2 linked regions of the Alloacidobacterium dinghuense genome follow. The protein of the gene in region 2 binds, or shares a complex with, the protein of the main gene of each other region. Links are inferred from orthologs where the notes say so. Each region holds a gene or a part of one and is shown on either strand. Other genes may lie near its edges.

Region 1 (2,997 bases), 1.1 Mb from region 2 along the record:
TGCATGCGCTGTGAATTGCATGAGCAACTGCTCCTGCTCGGTTGGAGCCGAAGGGGTAGGGAATTGGTCAAGTTTAGGCAACTCGCGTGGCTTGTGGTGAGCCGTCCCATGTTGCGCGACCTCCAACTTTGGGGCCGAAGATTGTCTGGGGACGACTACGGGAGTTGAGCTCGATGCAACGGATGGATTGTTTGCGACTTGAGGCCGAGTCTCAGCTTGCTGCCTGTAGAACAACGCCGCTATCAGGCAGCTAAGCATGGGAACAGCAACAGCGATGCCCAGCCACCAACGATGCTTCCGGCGTCGGGCCTCCACCGCAGCCATAACTCGCGCCGTCAGCGCCGGGGGATGGCCGCCGTCGCGGGGATCGGCGTAGGTGGCAATCGCCTGCTCCACTTCGGCTTCGAATTCAGGCGTGTCGAGCGGCATGGTTCTTTCCCTCCAGCGCAGCCAGCTTTTCCCGTAGCAGTTGGCGCGCGCGGAGCACACGCGTTCGCACTGTACCTTCCGGAATCCCGAGAAGCTGCGCAACTTCGGACGAGGTCAACTCTTGAATGGTTGAAAGCGCGAGCGGCTGCCGAAGCTCTTCGGGCAGCCCATCGATCAGGCGATGCACTTTCTGTTGCAGGTCGGCGTCGAGCGCGGTCTGCTCTGGGCTGGGGCGGCCGGACTCAATCTCAATTTCGCCCACCTCATGTGCAGGCTCGTGCTTCGGCAGGTGATCGAGAGCGACTCGCCAGGCCGCGCGGGCCAGATAGGCCTTTTCGTCTCGCATGCCATCCCATGCATTACCGCGGTAGAGCTTCAAGAACACCTCCTGCACCACGTCCTCGGCATCATGGGAATTACGCAGCACGGCATACGCGACGCGAAAGACAAGGCGGGAGTGGCGCCGGACACATTCCGTGAACTTCGCATCATCCCGTTTTGCCAAGCTGGCTCAACTCTCCCATTCACACGCAAAGACGGTGGAGGCAGGAAGGCTGTTCAGATATTTTTTGAAATGCTCTGAGTGAATGGCGCCGAAAGAGCTAGTTCCGGCCGGATCGCCACTTCAGCGCCACGTAGGCGAAATATCCAAGCTGGATGACCCAGGTGACAGCATAGGCCAGCACAAGATGGCGATGAAACATTGGATTCATAGTGGTTACCCTGCCGCTTCCAGTGCGCGCAGCGCTGCCTGTTGCTCTTTCAGTTGATCACGCACAGCGACACCGTAACGGAAGGCGACGAGCATGACGCCCCACGCCAGCCACGCCGCCAGATTCCAAAACACTGCAGGCAACATGCTGGGATCAAGCCCGGCATTCGGCCCACCGAAGAAAACGGGAGCGGGATGCTGCGTGCGCCACCAGCGCGTCGACATATAGACGATGGGCACATCGGCATAGCCAAAGATCGCCATCACTGCGGCCAACGTCTGCATCTGCGGGCCTGCGGCAAAGCGTCGCAGCAGCAGATAGGCGACGTAAATGAGGTAAAGGACCAGCGTCGAAGTCAACCGCTCATCCCATGTCCACCAGATGCCCCACACCGGCCGCGCCCACAGTGATCCTGTGATCAGCCCGACGGTGCAGAAAACCACGCCCATCTCTGCCGTCGAAATTGCCAGCGCATCCGCTTTCATGGCTCGAACGGAATTTCTGTTGCGATAGACGAGGTACGCGATCGAAGCCAGAAGATTGATGGCAAAAAAGACGCTCATTCCGCACCAGGCGGAGACGTGGTAATAGAAAATCCGCTGAATTTCGCCCTGGTTACTGTCCGGAGGGACGACAAACATGGCCACACGAAAACCCTGGGCGAGTAGGCCGAGCGTGAGAGCAACCCATAGCCAGCGAAACAGCTTCATTTCCGATCCTTGATGAGGATGATTCCCAACCAGTGTAACGCGTCAGTCGTCATAAGTCGTTCCGTCTGAAGGAGTCCATCTCTCCACTTTCCAATCGTTACGCAAAGGGAGTACAGTGTTTGGCCATGGCAGTGGTTACTCTCATTATCGGCATTGTTCTTCTTGGTATGGGGCTTCTTGGCCACACCTTTTTTACCCGTACGAAACGCGCATTGCACCCAGATGAGCACAGGGCCCGCAGATGGGTCATGACCATCGGGTCGCTGGTAGCAGGTTTATGGCTGGTGGCATTTTCCGCCGCGCAGCTCCTGCACTATTATCGCCAGTAAGCCTGAGCAAGGCGCAAACGGCATCTTCGCTATACGATTCGTGACGGCGAGCAGGAGCGTCAACCAGCCGTGGGCTTTCTCCAAGAAGACGGCAATGTCTGTGTCTAAGGTCCCGGATGAGTCAAGGCTTATTACTGAGGTCGACAGGCAATACGCGTCCCTCGCTGCTGCTTTCGCGCGCCAGTTCGATAAGCCTCGTTGTCCGCCAGGCTTGCTCCGGCGCAACCACCAGCTTTGCCTTGCCCAGCAGCGCATCGCGAACGTTCGCGTAGATACCGCGATAATCGCCTACCTCGGTTTCGACCCTCTCAGGTGCGGCTCCTTCCATGTATAACTTGCCCCACGCCTCTTCCGGCTCCTGACCGAAACCAGGCGCATCAAACAGGATGCCACCCTTCAGTTGATCTTCCTGGGGATCCAGCCCGAACTTCACAAAGCTGCCCTGTGTGCCGTGCAGGGTAAAACGGGCTCCCGGCGCTTTCGTGAGAGTCGAAGCGCGGAGATAAGCAGTAAGCCGCTTATAGAACAAAGTAATGTCAAACACATCGTCGACTACGCCATTGTCGCGATCGATCCGCACGGAAGCGAAAATCTTTTCCGGATTACCGAACAGGGTGAGTGCCTGATCAATTAAGTGTGAACCCAGGTCAAAAAGCGTTCCCCCGCCAGGACCGCCATTCTCGCGCCAGCCCCTGAGTCGCGGTTCAGGCCGGAAACGGTCAAAATGTGATTCGAACGTGACCAGCCGCCCGAGTAATCCGCTGACCAGCATCTTCTCTACGGTTTTGAAATCGCCATCCCAGCGCCGATTCTGAT
Region 2 (6,016 bases):
GCCGGCGGCGATTTCGTCGCGGATGAGCTCATCCGAAACATTCTCACGCTTCGCCACATATTCCATTTCTTCGGTTATGCGGCCCTGTCGCGCAAAATGCATCTGCGAGACATTCGTATCGCCGGTGCGCTCGACTTCAGCCTTGCGGTTCGCGATCCATTCCGCACGAGGTTGCAAAATTTCCTGTGCCGACTGCACATCAGAGTTGGTTTGAGTGCCGTTACCGTTGCCGCTCATATATACCTCGCAGATGGAAAGGAGTGATTTCCGACTTAGATGATGAATGAATGCAAGAAGAACCCTGAAAAGCGATTATAAACATCGTGAAACTGCTTTGATCTCTTAAAGGTAGATCGTTTCTGAATCCGCAGTAAAATAGTGACAGCTATGAAGAGCACCAATCAGGGCACGCGCATCGGCATCGCTATCGTAGTCATTCTTGGCGCCATCATCTACCTTGCAGTGAGCGGCGTTCAGGCCAACAAGAGCTACTACGTCACGATTCAGGAACTGCAAGGGATGGGTAACAAGGCTTATACGCGCCATTTGCGCGTTGCTGGAAATGTGCAGCCCGGCTCCATCCAGCACAAGGGCTCCGACGCCGATTTCGTGCTCGTTGAAAACACCCGCACGCTTCGCGTTTCCTACAAGGGCGATGAGCCGCCGCCGGATACCTTCAAAGACAATTCGCAGGCTCTTGCCATCGGCACCTTTGGACGTGATGGGGTATTCCACGCGACGCAGTTGCAGGCCAAGTGTGCCTCGAAGTATGCTCCGCCCCCGCCAGGTCAGGCTCCGGCGGCCACACCCGCAAGCACGGCATCGGTCGTTCCACCTCGGTGACGCGGGAATCAGGCTTATGGGCCCTGAGCCTGTAAACTGATTTTTGCGCATGTCGATCACCGCACAACTGGAGACCGTCTCGAAGCTCTACGGCACATTTGCCGCGCTGCGCAAGGTTTCGCTCACCCTCGAAGCGGGTCGCTGCTACGTGCTTCTTGGAGAAAACGGCGCCGGTAAGTCTACCTTGTTACGCATTCTCGCCGGATTACTGCGGCCTACATATGGAACGGTCAAAGTGCTGGGAACCGCTTCACATGACGCGCGCGATCGCATTGGCTATATGAGCCACGCTCCGATGCTCTACGACGAATACACGGCTGTGGAGAACCTTCGCTACTTTGGCGATCTTTATCGTGCAAAGGTATGCCTGGTGCCGGAAGAGGCTTTGCGCTCCGTTGGCCTCGATCCGGCGCTTACTCGTCCGGTGGGGCAGTATTCACAAGGGATGCGTCAGCGGGCAGCGCTGGCTCGTGTTCTGCTTTCGAAGCCGGATCTGCTACTGCTCGATGAGCCTTTTTCCAACATGGACATCGGCAGCGCGCACCAGATGCTCGATCTGCTGGCCGGAATCAAGGCCGAGCAGCGGACGATTGTGCTGACGACGCATCAGCGCGAGCTAGCCGAGCCGCTTGCGGATTCGCTGATTACGTTGGTTGCGGGCAGCTTGAGCGCGGTCGTTGAGAAACCACAGAGAAGCGCGATCCACGCATGAAGACCAACGCCGCCCGCTATCTCGACTCTCTCGGTATTCAATATGAGCTGCGTGAATACGAACTCGATAGCGAAGACTTCTCCGCTATTCTTGTCGCGGAAAAGATTGGGCTTCCGCCAGAGCAGGTTTTCAAGACGCTGCTCTGTGTTACCAGCGACAAGGAGCACGCCTTTGCCGTGGTTCCCGGCAATGCCGAGCTCGACTTCAAGAAGCTCGCGAATGCTGCGGGAACCCGTAAGGCCGAAATGGTTTCTCTCAAAGAGATTCAGCCGCTCACGGGCTACATTCGTGGTGGTGTCACCGTCTTTGGCGCTAAGAAGAACTTCCCTGTCTACGCCGACGAGACGCTTGAGCTTTTCGATGTGATCTCCGTCTCGGCGGGAACGCGCGGCACCCAGATCATTGTCTCGCCCGTCGACTACATCCGCGCATCCCACGCTACGCTGGCTGATCTCACAAAGGAGCACGCTTCGTGAAGGCTCCTTACTTTGTTACACATTTGTTGAAAGACCTGCGGCTGGAGTGGCGGTCGAAGGATGCCATCAACTCCATGCTCTTCTTTGCATTGCTGGTGGTGGTGCTTTTCAGCCTGGCCTTTGATCCGACGCGCGAGTCTTCGCGACAGATTGCGGGTGGAATACTCTGCGTTGCTACCATGTTCGCGTCGGTGTCGGCGCTGAATCAGGCGTGGGCGCGGGAGCTGCGACATCAGGTGCTCGACGCGCAGCGGATGACGCCAGCCCCAGCGGCTTCGCTTTTTCTGGGCAAGGTGCTGGCAAATTTTCTATTCGTAACGGTAGTGGAGTTGATTCTTGCGCCGGTCTTCATCATTTTTTACAACCTGCACGCCCTGGGAAACGGCTGGCTGCTGGCGCTGGTTCTGCCGCTGGGGACCTGGGCTTTGGTAGCGAATGGAACATTCTTTGCTGCACTCTCCATTCGCACACGCAACCGCGAACTGCTGCTGCCGCTGATTCTCTTCCCGCTGTTCATTCCAGCGCTGCTGGCGATGGTCCTCGGCGCGAGCGCGATCCTTACGGGCGAGTCAGATCCGGGGCTCTGGATCAAGTTGCTGGCTGGCTACGATGTGATTTACACGACCATCTGCCTCCTGCTTTTCGAGATCGTCCTCCACGCCGAATAGCTGGCCCTAGCTCTGAGGCGGCTCCTGATAAAGACCGACAACATTGCCTCCGGGATCACGGAAGCGCGCTGTGATCTCGGGCGCGTCTGCTCCGATGCGCTGCACAATCTCGCAGCCATTCGCCACGACGGCATCGATGGTTGCAGCGACGCTGTCCACCCAGATGTAGATCATAAAACCTGGCTGCGCGGCGGCCGGACGTCCCGTGACCCATGCGCCACTCACTTGGCCTACTGCGTCATCGAAAGCCGTGGCGCCATCACCTCGTTGCCGGATTTGCCAGCCAAAGACCTTGCTGTAGAAATCAGCCGAGCGTGCGACGTCAGTTGCGGGTATTTCGATGTAGCAGATTTTTCCGTTGGCGAGTGTGGGTGGCATGCTGGCTCCGAAATACTTGACGACAACGTTTTAGCACGCTCACGCGCGCTAGCCCAATTCAGAAAGCGACAAAGGCCACGCCGCGCATCGTGGCCCTGTCTTCCGCCAGCCATCATTAGCAACCTTTAAAAGAAATGAATTCGCCCAGGGGATTCGGCAGAACCGGATTGAACGGCTCGAACGGATACGATTTGGAGGTATCAAATCCAGCCTTCTTGGCCGCAGTTTTGTCGACGAAAGGCATGAGTGCGGCAAGTGCCTGATTGATGTTGGTCCAGCATAAGGTTCTTTCATAGCCGTTGTTGTTAGGGGGATCGACGCTCTCTGCTACTCCCTGAGCGCCGGTGATCATCTCAATTGGGCCGGCGTCCTGCGCCGCCACGCCGGGGCCTATAACGCGTGCCAGCGTGCGATGATCGCTCTCGATGCCCATAATGCGTGCCGCAGTCACACGCAGATGCGTTGTGCTGAAATTGCGCACGCCCACCAGATAAGCAGCAATGAATGCATCTTCCAGCGTAACGAGCGTGTTCAGTGTCGTCTGCGCGTCGGCAAACATCTTGGGCGGATAGAAGAAAGAAGTGAATGGGGTGAACTCGTCAGTGACCTCCTGCTCCAGCAGGTAGTGGGACATCTCTTCCTGCAGAGCAGCCATCAGGTAGCCCTGATCGTCGGATTCAAGCCTTGTGAAAAACGGCGCGGTATTGATGATGTTGGAATAGGTTGTAACCGCGAGTGCCTCGGCAACTTCGGCAGCAACCAAAATGTCGTGGTCGCCCTTCTTTAACGAATGAGGACCGAAGCGTTCATCTCTTGCGTCTGCATCGACTTCCTGGCCGGAAGCAGCGCCCAGACCGACGAGGCCGCTGAGTGCAACCGCACTTGTGGCTCCGGCAATTGTGGCGCGCTTGAAAAATAATCTACGTGACATACCGGATGAGCCGTCGCTGGCCGGGATGACGATTTCGGTATCTTTGGACAGATTCATGATCCAGTCTCCTAGGGAGGGATTTTCCGGAGAACTGGAGCGCATCCTGCGGATGTTTTTCATGGGCCCGATCACGGCGCCCAATTCCCTGGCGTTTTTAGTACGCCTGCAAGTGGTAAGTGGATTGGCAGAGTAAAGGTTTTTTTTGATGAGCCGTCTGATTTTCATTGAACTGATTCGTATGAATCCTATTTCCTGTTGCAACATCTGAACACTGAGCAGGAGGGCCTAATCAAATGGCTAAGGAAAAGAAGGTTGCTTTTATTACCGGTGGAAACAGGGGCATTGGCCTGGAAACTGCACGTCAATTGGGGAAAGGTGACGGCATCAAAGTTGTGATCGGATCCCGCGATCTGGGGAAGGGACAGGCGGTCGCTAAAGAATTGCGCGCAGATGGCGCCGACGTGGACGTTATCCGCTTCGACATCACTAAGCCAGCCGACTACAAAGAAGCTTACGATTACTTTGACAAGAATTATGGCAAGCTTGACATCCTTATTAACAACGCCGGCGTATCGAAGGAAACATTCATGGCGCCGAACAACACGAGCACAGTCACGCAAGCCGTCCTGCGCGAAACATTCGATACGAATTTCTTCGGCACCATTGAATTAACACAGGTTCTGTTACCGCTCATTAAGAAGGCTCCGGAAGGCCGTATTGTGAATCTTTCGAGCATCCTCGGATCCCTCACTTTGCACGCCGATCCAGATTCGCCTATCTATGGCGCCAAAGCCTTGGCATACGACGCTTCAAAGGCCGCGCTCAACGCATTCACGGTGCATCTTGCGCATGAGTTGCGCGACACAAAGATCAAGGTGAATTCGGCACATCCCGGCTGGGTTAAGACCGACATGGGCACAGATGCGGCGCCCATGGAACTTCCAGACGGCGCAAAAACAAGCGTCCAGCTCGCCACGCTGGCTTCCGATGGTCCGACAGGCGGCTACTTCCACATGGGTGAAGCTCTACCCTGGTAATTTGCTTGGTGAACGCGGAGATTTCGCTATTTTCCGTGACTACCCGCAGAATCAAGGGGAGAGTATTCAGGATCAGCCGTGTCTCCCCGCCGTTTTACCTAAAGGTTTCAGCGATACCAGTAATCGCCTTTTGACTGAGCGCTCTCTGGTGGACCATGCCTGCCCCAATTAATCTTTGACCGCCCTGCGCCATAAGCATTCACAAAATCTTTCGGTGCAGAGAGCGGACCCCTTCCGCTAAATAGATTCATCGGCAGTCCAACTTTGTACGCATCGTTTCCAGTAGATCGATAGCCACCTGATTCATTTGACCAGCTAATGAGCACACCAGCAGCGCCTTCACCCATGCCACCGAATTTCAGTTCACCGGCGAACGCTACTTGGCTGGCCATTTGTGCAATAAAAGCATGATTGACCCCCGTGCTCGGAAGCGGACGTATCTCGATACGTCTAAACGTGGGCCCGATACGGCATTCGCCATTAATCATAATGACAAACGGCACAACGCCTTTCGGCTTTTCCGCTCGAAAAGGGTTTCTCGGGCCCGGTCTTGCCGTCGCAGCCTGACCAACTAGAATCGCGGCCTTTGCCTGCTGGTCAAGAAGGAAATACGGGAAATGACCTAAATTCGAAAAATAGCGAATGTATTTCAACAGGCGATCAGTTGTTCCCGCCGAGGTGCCTCTCAAATCAAGAAAACCATGACCTCGAAACGGTTCGATACGGCGCGCATCTTCCTCGCTCCACAAACCGCAAGTTTCGAGCAGTTTGGTCGTTGAAAGTCCAGCGAGCAGATCCATAACAACAGGCCTGTCTGCGATCGGTATCGTCGCCCATTCGGGTCCGGCGAATGGGTCTCTTGGAAGCGGAGGGACAGGCAAGGAAGGAGGAAACGAGCTCATAAAAGCTCTCCTTACTTTAGAGCGACGCCAGTATAAGTCATCCAGCCATTTCCCGCTAACCGAGACACA

What was found. Proteins that work in one complex are often made in the same cells at the same time.
Region 1: the proteins of ccmA (region 2) and H7849_RS03315 are in contact, whole or in part, in a solved structure (PDB 8CE8), measured with the Escherichia coli proteins. The link is inferred for Alloacidobacterium dinghuense from one-to-one orthologs.

The regions. Positions count from the first base shown.
Region 1 is NZ_CP060394.1:801,699-804,695, forward strand. It holds H7849_RS03315 (cytochrome c biogenesis protein), read right to left. Parts: upstream 1,853-2,997; coding sequence 1,148-1,852; downstream 1-1,147. Other genes in the region: H7849_RS03305 (hypothetical protein), read right to left, coding at 1-429; H7849_RS03310 (RNA polymerase sigma factor), read right to left, coding at 410-934; H7849_RS03320 (hypothetical protein), read left to right, coding at 1,978-2,181; H7849_RS03325 (Gfo/Idh/MocA family oxidoreductase), read right to left, coding at 2,303-2,997. UniProt on the Escherichia coli protein: Required for the export of heme to the periplasm for the biogenesis of c-type cytochromes.
Region 2 is NZ_CP060394.1:1,882,439-1,888,454, reverse strand. What follows is about bases 1-2,723. They hold ccmA (heme ABC exporter ATP-binding protein CcmA), read left to right. Parts: upstream 1-892; coding sequence 893-1,555; downstream 1,556-2,723. Other genes in these bases: H7849_RS07605 (VOC family protein), read right to left, coding at 2,706-2,723; H7849_RS07610 (heme exporter protein CcmB), read left to right, coding at 2,028-2,699; ybaK (Cys-tRNA(Pro) deacylase), read left to right, coding at 1,552-2,031; H7849_RS07625 (cytochrome c maturation protein CcmE), read left to right, coding at 388-843; thiC (phosphomethylpyrimidine synthase ThiC), read right to left, coding at 1-237. In the rest of the region: more of H7849_RS07605, read right to left, coding at 2,724-3,077; H7849_RS07600 (ferritin-like domain-containing protein), read right to left, coding at 3,193-4,065; H7849_RS07595 (SDR family oxidoreductase), read left to right, coding at 4,302-5,045; H7849_RS07590 (hypothetical protein), read right to left, coding at 5,153-5,947. UniProt on the Escherichia coli protein: Part of the ABC transporter complex CcmAB involved in the biogenesis of c-type cytochromes; once thought to export heme, this seems not to be the case, but its exact role is uncertain. Responsible for energy coupling to the transport system.